Regions from separate parts of the Rouxiella badensis genome, predicted to be linked through region 2. Evidence: predicted binding sites of a transcription regulator. Region 2 holds the regulator's gene; each other region holds the start of a gene.
The links. Region 2 encodes sigma-54, which starts transcription at its own class of promoters, with help from an activator protein. Its sites were predicted from a motif close to GTTGGCACANNTTTCGCTNT; they were not measured.
Positions count from the first base shown of each region.

Region 1: a site for sigma-54 is predicted at 1,412-1,431, ahead of glnK (P-II family nitrogen regulator). Genes of this name have one in related genera too.
Region 3: a site for sigma-54 is predicted at 1,674-1,693, ahead of O1V65_RS00440 (gamma-glutamyltransferase family protein). Genes of this name have one in related genera too.

Region 1 covers NZ_CP114062.1:3,053,182-3,056,460, reverse strand. The annotation lists gene O1V65_RS14170 (SmdB family multidrug efflux ABC transporter permease/ATP-binding protein) at 1-1,136, shown strand, start outside; gene glnK (P-II family nitrogen regulator) at 1,493-1,831, shown strand; gene amtB (ammonium transporter AmtB) at 1,857-3,143, shown strand; gene tesB (acyl-CoA thioesterase II) at 3,245-3,279, opposite strand, start outside.
Region 2 covers NZ_CP114062.1:3,613,014-3,616,292, forward strand. The annotation lists gene lptA (lipopolysaccharide ABC transporter substrate-binding protein LptA) at 1-356, shown strand, start outside; gene lptB (LPS export ABC transporter ATP-binding protein) at 363-1,088, shown strand; gene rpoN (RNA polymerase factor sigma-54) at 1,139-2,572, shown strand; gene hpf (ribosome hibernation promoting factor) at 2,596-2,883, shown strand; gene ptsN (PTS IIA-like nitrogen regulatory protein PtsN) at 2,992-3,279, shown strand, end outside.
Region 3 covers NZ_CP114062.1:41,931-45,209, forward strand. The annotation lists gene O1V65_RS00440 (gamma-glutamyltransferase family protein) at 46-1,632, opposite strand; gene O1V65_RS00445 (MurR/RpiR family transcriptional regulator) at 1,825-2,664, shown strand; gene O1V65_RS00450 (transporter substrate-binding domain-containing protein) at 2,918-3,279, shown strand, end outside.

The sequences.
Region 1 (3,279 bases), 560 kb from region 2:
TGGTGCAGCAGTTCCGCCAGCAGAAACGTTTTGGCGATCGCCTGGCGCGGGCCAGTCAGTCACACTATCTGGCGCGGATGAAAACGTTGAAGCTTGAAGGCTTTTTGCTGCGTCCTCTGCTCAGCCTGTTCGGGTCGCTCATTCTCTGCGGCCTGCTGGTGCTGTTTGGTTTTAGTGAGGAGGGCAGTATCGGCGTCGGCGTGCTCTATGCCTTCATTAACTACCTTTCACGCCTTAATGAGCCGTTGATTGCCTTGACCTCCCAGCAGTCGATACTGCAACAGGCGGTGGTTGCCGGTGAGCGTATCTTTGACCTGATGGACCGTGCTCAGCAGGAGTACGGCGAAGATGAAAAACCGCTGACCAGCGGCGAGATAGATTTTCGTGACGTGAGCTTTGCCTATCGCCAGGATAAATGGGTGCTGGAAAATATCTCCCTGCACGTGCCTTCGCGAGGATTCGTCGCGCTGGTTGGACACACCGGCAGCGGCAAAAGTACGCTCGCCAACCTGCTAATGGGCTATTACCCGTTAAACCGGGGCGATATTCTGATCGACGGCCGTTCACTAACCTCGCTTTCTCACGCCTGCCTGCGCAAAGGCGTGGCGATGGTTCAACAAGACCCCGTGGTGCTGGCCGAAACCGTGCTGGCTAACGTCACCCTCGGTCGTGACGTAGACGAAGAACAGGTGTGGCATGCACTGGAAACGGTGCAGCTTGCGCCGCTGGTTAAGGCGATGCCGGAAGGCGTCCACACCCGTCTTGGCGAGCAGGGAAATAACCTCTCGGTGGGGCAAAAGCAACTGCTGGCGATGGCGCGCGTTCTGGTGCAAGCGCCCGAGATTTTGATCCTTGACGAGGCAACGGCAAATATCGACTCCGGGACCGAGCAGGCAATTTCGCGTGCTTTGCGGGCTATTCGGCAGCAAACCACGCTGGTGGTGATTGCCCACCGTTTGTCTACCATCGTTGACGCCGATAATATTCTGGTATTGCATCGCGGTCAGGCGGTAGAGCAGGGGAATCACCTGCAACTTCTTCAGGAAAAAGGCCGCTATTATCAGATGTATCAGTTGCAGCTGGCGGGCGAAGAGCTTGCCACTGCCGAACAAGGAGAGGCGCTGACTACGCCTTGATCCCTCCGCGTAAAACCCTGGCCGATACGGTTTTACGCGGCGTTTTTTTCAACTTGTTATCTTCCCTTTTGCCGATGGCTCGCACCAACTTCATGCAATGCCTCAGCATGCTCTCATCGTCTTGCACCTTTTCTGAACGCAGCGCACCAAATTGGTGCTTCCTCTGCTACGCTTTTCTTATTGTTCCCCGCAGGTTCCTTGCCAAAAAACCCTAACGTTTATCTGAAAATGGCGCTGCCCGCGGTTAATGAGCTGAATCGATAATTTTAGACACATTTGGCACAGCCTTTGCTTTAACCACTTCGTATCGGGCGTGAGTCGCATCACGATAAGCTCTTAATTTAAGGAGTGGCAAAATGAAGCTGGTTACTGTGGTGATCAAACCTTTCAAGCTGGAAGACGTGCGTGAAGCATTGTCTGCTGTGGGCATTCAAGGGCTGACCGTAACGGAAGTTAAAGGTTTTGGTCGCCAAAAAGGTCATGCGGAGTTGTATCGTGGTGCTGAATACAGCGTCAACTTCCTGCCAAAAGTAAAAATAGATATCGCCATCGCTGACGATCAGCTTGATGAAGTCATCGACGTGATTAGCAAAGCGGCCTACACCGGCAAGATCGGTGATGGCAAAATTTTCGTTGCCGAATTGCAACGCGTTATTCGCATCCGTACCGGCGAAACCGACGAAGCAGCACTGTAATTTGAGAAACAGGGGTAGATTGATAATGAAAAAACTTTTATCCATGATGGGGCTTGCTGCGGTAGCGATGCTGCCAACGCTGGCAATGGCTGCCGACCCGGTAGCCAATGGCGCTGATAATGCCTTCATGATGATTTGTACTGCTCTGGTGCTGTTTATGACCGTTCCAGGCGTGGCGCTGTTCTACGGCGGTTTGTTGCGTTCTAAAAACGTGCTGTCGATGCTGACTCAGGTCATTGTCACCTTCGCGCTGGTTTGCGTGCTGTGGATGCTCTACGGCTACAGCCTGGCGTTTAGCACCGGCAACGCCTTCTTCGGCGGTTTCAGCAACGCGATGCTGAAAGGCATCGGTTTGACCTCAGTGACCGGCACTTTCTCTCAGCTGATTCACGTGGCCTTCCAGTGTTCCTTCGCTGCCATTACGGTTGCGCTGGTGGTTGGCGGTATCGCTGAACGCGTACGTTTCTCAGCCGTGCTTATCTTCACCGTTATCTGGCTGACCTTCTCCTATGTGCCGATTGCGCACATGGTCTGGGCTGGCGGTTTCCTGGCGGCCGATGGCGCACTGGACTTCGCAGGCGGCACCGTGGTTCACATCAACGCGGCGAGCGCAGGTCTGGTCGGTGCTTATCTGCTGGGTAAACGTGCGGGCTTCGGTAAAGAAGCGTTCAAACCTCACAACCTGCCGATGGTCTTCACCGGTGCATCAATCCTCTACGTTGGCTGGTTCGGCTTCAACGCCGGTTCAGCAAGTGCGGCAAGCTCTATCGCGGCGCTAGCGTTCTTGAACACCGTTATGGCAACCGCAGGCGCAATCCTGTCATGGGTGCTGGTCGAGTGGATGGTTCGCGGTAAACCTTCTCTGCTGGGTGCATGTTCCGGTGCTATCGCGGGTCTGGTTGCTATCACCCCAGCCTGTGGTACGGTCGGCGTTGGTGGTGCTCTGATAATTGGTCTGGTCGGGGGTGTTGCTGGCCTGTGGGGCGTTGTTACCCTGAAAAAATGGCTCAACGTTGACGATACCTGTGACGTGTTCGGCGTTCACGGCGTATGCGGCATCGTGGGTTGTATCCTGACCGGCATCTTCAGCGCCAGCTCTCTGGGCGGCACGGGTTATGCAGAAGGCGTGACCATGGGCCATCAGGTGTGGATCCAGCTGCTGAGCATCCTGGTTACGCTGGTGTGGTCAAGCGTAGTTGCCTTTATCGCTTACAAAATTGCTGACATGGCGGTGGGTCTGCGTGTTCCTGAAGAGCAGGAACGTGAAGGTCTGGACGTAAACAGCCACGGCGAAAACGCCTACAACCAGTAATATCGATTGCCAACAAAAAAATCCCGTACAAACGGATAATGATGACATAGCGCAAAAGGGGGACGATTTTATCGTCTCCCTTCTTTTTTGCTCTGCGTGGGTTATTCCGGCTTTCTCTGGCGCATCACGCCTTCCT
Region 2 (3,279 bases):
TGGTGCACGCCGACCGCGCGACCATCGTTCGTCCTAACGGTCAGTCGGGCCACGAAGTGGTTAACGGTTACGGTAATCCGGTCACGTTTTATCAGATGCAGGACAACGGCAAGCCTATCAAGGGCCACGCCCAACAGGTGCGTTATGAAGTTGATAAAGACCTGATTACCCTGACGGGTCAGGCCTATATCGAGCAGCTCGACAGCAATGTTCAGGGCGACCGCATCACCTATCTGGTGCAGAAGCAGCAGATGGAAGCCTTTAGCGACAAGGGTAAACGCGTAACCACCGTGCTGGTTCCTTCTCAGCTACAGCAAAAAACCCCTGCTGCTGCAGGTCAGAAAAAGAGTAACTGATAACTTATGGCAACATTAATCGCAGAAAACCTGGCTAAAGCTTACAAAGGCCGCAAAGTTGTTGAGGACGTCAGTCTTTCAGTCAAGTCAGGTGAAATCGTCGGCCTGCTCGGGCCTAACGGCGCGGGTAAAACCACCACCTTTTACATGGTGGTCGGTATCGTTCAGCGCGATGCGGGACGGATTGTGGTTGATGATGAAGATATCAGCCTACTCCCCCTGCACACCCGTGCGCGTCGCGGCATCGGTTATTTGCCGCAGGAAGCCTCTATTTTCCGCCGCCTGAGCGTGTTCAACAACCTGATGGCGGTGCTCGAGATCCGCGAAGATCTCAACAAAGAGCAGCGCATCGCCCGCGCCAATGAGCTGATGGAAGAGTTCCATATCTCTCACTTGCGCGATAACCTTGGGCAGTCACTCTCCGGCGGTGAACGTCGTCGTGTCGAGATTGCCCGCGCGTTGGCGGCCAATCCAAAATTCATCCTGCTCGATGAACCTTTCGCCGGGGTTGACCCCATTTCGGTTATCGATATCAAGAAAATCATTGAGCATCTGCGCGACAGCGGGCTAGGCGTACTGATAACCGACCACAACGTCCGTGAAACGCTAGACGTCTGCGAACGCGCTTATATCGTTAGCCAGGGTCGTCTGATAGCCCACGGCACCCCCGCGGCAATTCTGGAAGACGAGCAGGTTAAACGCGTTTACCTGGGCGAGGCTTTCCGCCTGTAAAATTAAAAATGCGATTCGCAAATTTTTCGGAATGGAAATAAACCCAAGATATGAAGCAAGGTTTGCAACTCAGGCTCAGCCAACAACTGGCAATGACACCACAACTACAACAGGCAATACGCCTGTTGCAGCTGTCCACGCTTGAACTCCAGCAAGAAATTCAATTGGCGCTGGAAAGCAATCCGCTGTTGGAACAATCTGACCTCCATGATGAAGTAGACGCGAAAGAAACCAGCGAAAGCGAAGCCCTTGATACCCGCGAAGCCCTTGAGCAGAAAGACATGCCCGAGGAGCTGCCGCTCGACGCCACCTGGGACGAGATTTACACCGCCGGTACGCCGTCGGGTACAGGTAATGACTACAGCGACGACGAACTGCCGGTTTATCAGGGCGAAACGACCCAGTCGCTACAGGATTACCTGATGTGGCAGGTCGAGCTGACGCCGTTTACCGACACCGACCGCGCGATTGCCACCTCGATTGTCGACGCCGTCGATGACACCGGTTACCTGACCATTTCCCTCGATGACATCCTCGAGAGCATTGGTGATGAAGAGGTCAGCATGGACGAGGTCGAGGCGGTGCTCAAACGAGTCCAGCGTTTTGACCCGGTCGGCGTAGCGGCCAAAGACCTGCGCGATTGCCTGCTGATTCAACTCTCCCAATACGTTCCCGAAACCTTGTTCCTGACCGAAGCCAGACTGATTGTCAGTGAACATTTAGACCTGCTCGCCAACCACGATTTTCGTGCCCTGATGCGTTCAACGCGCCTAAAAGAAGATACACTTAAGGGAGCGATGCTGCTGATCCAGTCACTGGATCCAAGGCCTGGGCAGTCTATCAATACCGGCGAATCCGAGTACGTCATTCCCGACGTGCTGGTGCGCAAAGTGGGCAAAGTCTGGACCGTTGAACTGAACTCCGACAGCATTCCACGCCTGAAGATCAACCAGCAGTACGCTGCGATGGGCAATTCGGTGCGCAATGACAGCGACGGGCAATTTATTCGCAGTAACCTGCAAGAAGCCAAGTGGTTGATTAAAAGTCTGGAGAGTCGCAACGATACGTTATTGAAGGTGACACGTTGTATTGTCGAGCAGCAGCAGGCATTCTTTGATCTTGGTGAAGAATTTATGAAGCCAATGGTTCTGGCCGATATTGCCAGTGCCGTTGATATGCATGAATCGACGATTTCCCGCGTGACGACGCAAAAGTTCCTGCACAGTCCACGGGGTATTTTCGAACTTAAATATTTCTTCTCCAGTCACGTTAGTACGGACAGCGGCGGTGAAGCATCGTCCACCGCTATTCGCGCACTGGTAAGGAAATTAATCGCGGCGGAAAACCCCGTCAAACCTCTGAGCGACAGCAAGTTAGCCACTATGCTATCGGATCAAGGCATCATGGTGGCACGACGCACTGTAGCGAAATACCGAGAGTCTTTGTCAATCCCGCCCTCAAATCAGCGTAAACAGTTGGTTTGACCTCAACAGAGAAGGAAGACATTATGCAACTCAACATTACCGGACATCACGTAGATATCACTGAACCTCTGCGAGAGTTTGTGAACGCAAAGTTTTCGAAACTTGAGCAATATTTTGACCGAATCAACCAGGTTTACGTAATATTGAGCGTTGAGCGAGTGCAGAAAGTCGCGGAAGCCACGCTGCACGTGAACGGGGGCGAGTTGCATGCAACCTCGGAACATCAGGATATGTATGCCGCTATCGATGGCCTGGTTGATAAACTGGCCCGACAGCTTAATAAGCATAAAGACAAACTGAAACAGCATTGATCCCTTCCCTGTCCTCCTGGCAGGGAATAAAGTGATAATCATCGGCTCGTTACCCTCCTGGTACGAGCCGATAACTCTTTAGGGTGAAGGCGCCTAAGTGAAAATGAGATGATTAACGATACTGCACTGCAGCTGACCTCGGTATTAAAAGCCGAATGCACCAAGAGCAACGTCCATTGCGCCAGTAAAAAACGCGCACTGGAGATCATTAGTGAGCTGGCGGCCAACGAGCTAAACCTCGCGCCACAGGTGATTTTCGATGCCATTCTGACCCGTGAGCGCATGGGCAGTACCGGGATTGGTGCTGGGATTGCAATCCCTCATGGAAAACTTGAAGAAGACACGCTGCGCGCAGTGGGCGTCTTTATCCAGCTCGATCAGCCGATCGCTTTTGAC
Region 3 (3,279 bases), 1.4 Mb from region 2:
AGCGGGGAAGGGCTAAGGTGAGGGAGCCGCGGCTCCCTCTCAATGTCAGAATCCTGCCGCGCTGCCGTTACTGCGCGGGTCGGATGCGCCTTCGAACATGCCGTTGGTGTGACGCACAATGGCACCGGCGTGACCCACCGCCTCGCTGAACTCGGGCAGCATCTCGACGTCATGGCCGCGCTGGCGCAGACCGGCCAGCGTCGCGTGGCTGAAGCGGCTTTCCAGCTTCAGTGAGTCGGAGCTTTGTCCCCAGGTGCGGCCCAGCAGCCAGCGTGGACCGCTGATCGACTCTTGCAGGGATTTTTTCTGAATAACGTGGCGGATAAACACCGCCGCCTGCGTTTGCGGCTGACCGTCACCGCCCATCGAGCCATAGACCATGGTACGTCCGTCGTAGAGCCGTGCCGCCGCAGGGTTCAGGGTGTGGAACGGCTGTTTGCCGGGTGCCAGCGCCAGCAAGTGGTCGGCATCAAGGCTGAAAGAGGCCCCTCGGTTTTGCCACATGACGCCACTGTCTGGCAGCACAACGCCGCTGCCAAACTCGTGATAAATGCTCTGAATAAACGACACGGCCAGCCCGCTGCTGTCCATCACGCCCAGCCAGACGGTATCGCCGGGGCCTTTACCTTTGCCCCAGTCGGCGGCGCGATGCGGATTGATTCGCGTGGCCAGGGCATCAAGATAGGCCGGATCCAACAGCGCCTGCGCGTCCTGTGTCATGATGCGCGGGTCGGTAATGAAGCGGTCGCGAAGACCAAACGCCAGCTTGGTGGCTTCGACGATGCTGTGAATGGTTGCGCCCTCATCCATCGCCTCAAGATTGAGACGGTCCGTAAGGCCAAGAATCGCCAATGACACCAGACCCTGGGTCGGCGGCGTCAGGTTGTAGATTTCGCCTTTGCTGTGCTTGAGCTTCAGCGGCGTGCGGCGCTGCGGGCGATACGCGGCCAGATCCTCGTGCGTGATTGGCATGCCGAGCTTTTGCATATCGGCGGCCATGCTGTCGGCAAGTTCACCGCGGTAGAAGCTGTCGAGTCCTTCTTCTGCCAGCTGTAGCAGCGTTGAGGCGAGTCGCGGCTGAGTAAAGCGATGACCACACTGCGGCACATGGCCGTTCGGCAGAAACACCTCGGCGAACGAGGGCATAGACTCCATCTCGTGGCGCTTGCTGTGTGTCGCCGCCTCCTGCGAGGCCGTGACCGGAAAGCCGTCGGCCGCGTAGCGAATGGCATCGCGCAGCAACCGCGAAAGCGGCTTCTGCTCACCGCCTAACTCGTTAGAGACGTTCAGCGCTTCCTGCCAGCCACCCACCGTACCCGCGACGGTTAAAGCGGCCTTCGGACCACGATGGGGTATGTGGCTCTCCCCGGCATAGAAATCGAGCGACGCCAGCGAACCGGCGGCCCCGCTGGCGTCGATAGCGACCGGATTGCCCTGCGGCGGCACAATGAGCCAGAAGCCGTCGCCGCCCAGACCGTTCATATGCGGATAGACCACGGCAATCGTCGCGGCGGCGGCCACCATCGCTTCAATGGCATTACCTCCCTCGCGCAAGACCGCCAGTGCGCTCTGACTGGCAAGATGGTGAGGGGTGACCGCCATACCGAGCGGTGCGCTGTTACTGTTAATCATGCCGTGATCCTTTGTCCAAAAAATTGATACCTGGTTTTCAATAAGCAAGAGCTGTTCCAGATCGTCTGCTTATGGATAAAGTTTTCTAAATCTGTGAGCAAAAGCAGAAAGTGAAACGAGTGAAATTTATTTGCCTAAGGAATTGTAGGTCATGATATCTTCGGCTGAAACGTTGGTTACAGGAAACAACACATGAAACAGATCGACGAACGCCTGCGCGGTTATTACGCCGAGCTTACGCCACAGGAACAGCGGGTTGCGGATTTTATATTCGATCACATCGATGACCTGATGAGCTACAACAGCGCCGAGCTGGCGCGCCTCAGCGGCGTCTCGAAGGCGACGGTCAGCCGACTGTTCAAACGTCTCGGTTATCCCAGCTACCGCGATATGCGCGATGAGGTGAGAACCCTGCGCCAGAGCGGGATGCCGTTGACCGACAGCCGTGACGCGGTGCAGGGCAATACGCTGCTGTCGCGCCATTACAAGCAGGAAATGGCTAACCTGACTCAATGGATCAATCAGATTGACGGCAGCCAGTTTACCGCGGTGATTACCGCACTGAGCAATGCGCGACAGGTTCGCCTGCTGGGGATGCGTAACAGCTATCCGGTGGCATTACACCTGCGCCAGCAGCTATTGCAGGTGCGAAATCAGGTGACGTTAATGCCGCAGCCGGGCCAGACCCTGGCCGAAGAGCTGGTCGACCTCACCCCGCAGGACGTCGTGGTGTTTATCGCCTTCCGCCGTCGCCCGCGCGCAACCCGTGCGATTCTGACTCAGCTGCAACAGCTAAATGTCCCGGTATTACTGATTTGCGAGCCGCAGGCACAGTCGCTTATCCCACTGGCGCGCTGGCATCTGGCCGCTTCTCTCGACAGTGTCTCAGCCTTCGACTCCTATTCGGCGGCGATGAGTCTGGCCAATCTGCTCAGCAATGCTTTATTGCATGAAATGCTGGCTTCAGGTCGGCAGCGTATTCACCAAATTACCGACCTGTACAACGATCTCGACGAGCTTGAGCAGCGCTAATCTCATCAAAACAAAGCCCTGAATTGGTGCTTTTGCACGTTTTAGGTGCGAAGGATTTTTTCAGGTGCGCCGCTTTTGCCCTGCTTTGGGGCGATAAATTCGCCCGCTGCTTTGTTTATCTCTCCCGCTAATCCTTTATGAATCGAGGCATTGCCAATATGTCTCGCCTGTTTCTGCTTTTTGGCACATTAGTTGCAGAATGCATGGCATAAGAATCTATCGTTTCATAAACTATTAACCCGGGGAGTCTCAAATGAAAATGAACAAACGGTTGTTGGCGTGGGTAGGTGCGGCGATGCTGATGATTCAGGCACCGTTGGTTTTGGCCGATCAATTGCAGGATATTCAGCAACGTGGCGTGCTACGTGTGGCTATCCCACAGGACTTCCCACCCTTTGGTTCTATCGGCACTGATATGCAGCCTCAGGGTTACGATATCGATATGGCGCACTATCTGGCCGACAAGATGAAACTTAAGTTGCAACTGGTGCCGGTCTCCAGCGCCAACCGCGTTCCTTACCTGCAAACCGATAAAGTTGATCTGGTCATTTCCAGCCTTGGTAAGAACCCTGAGCGCGAGAAAGTGATCGACTTCAGCAAGGCCTATGCACCGTT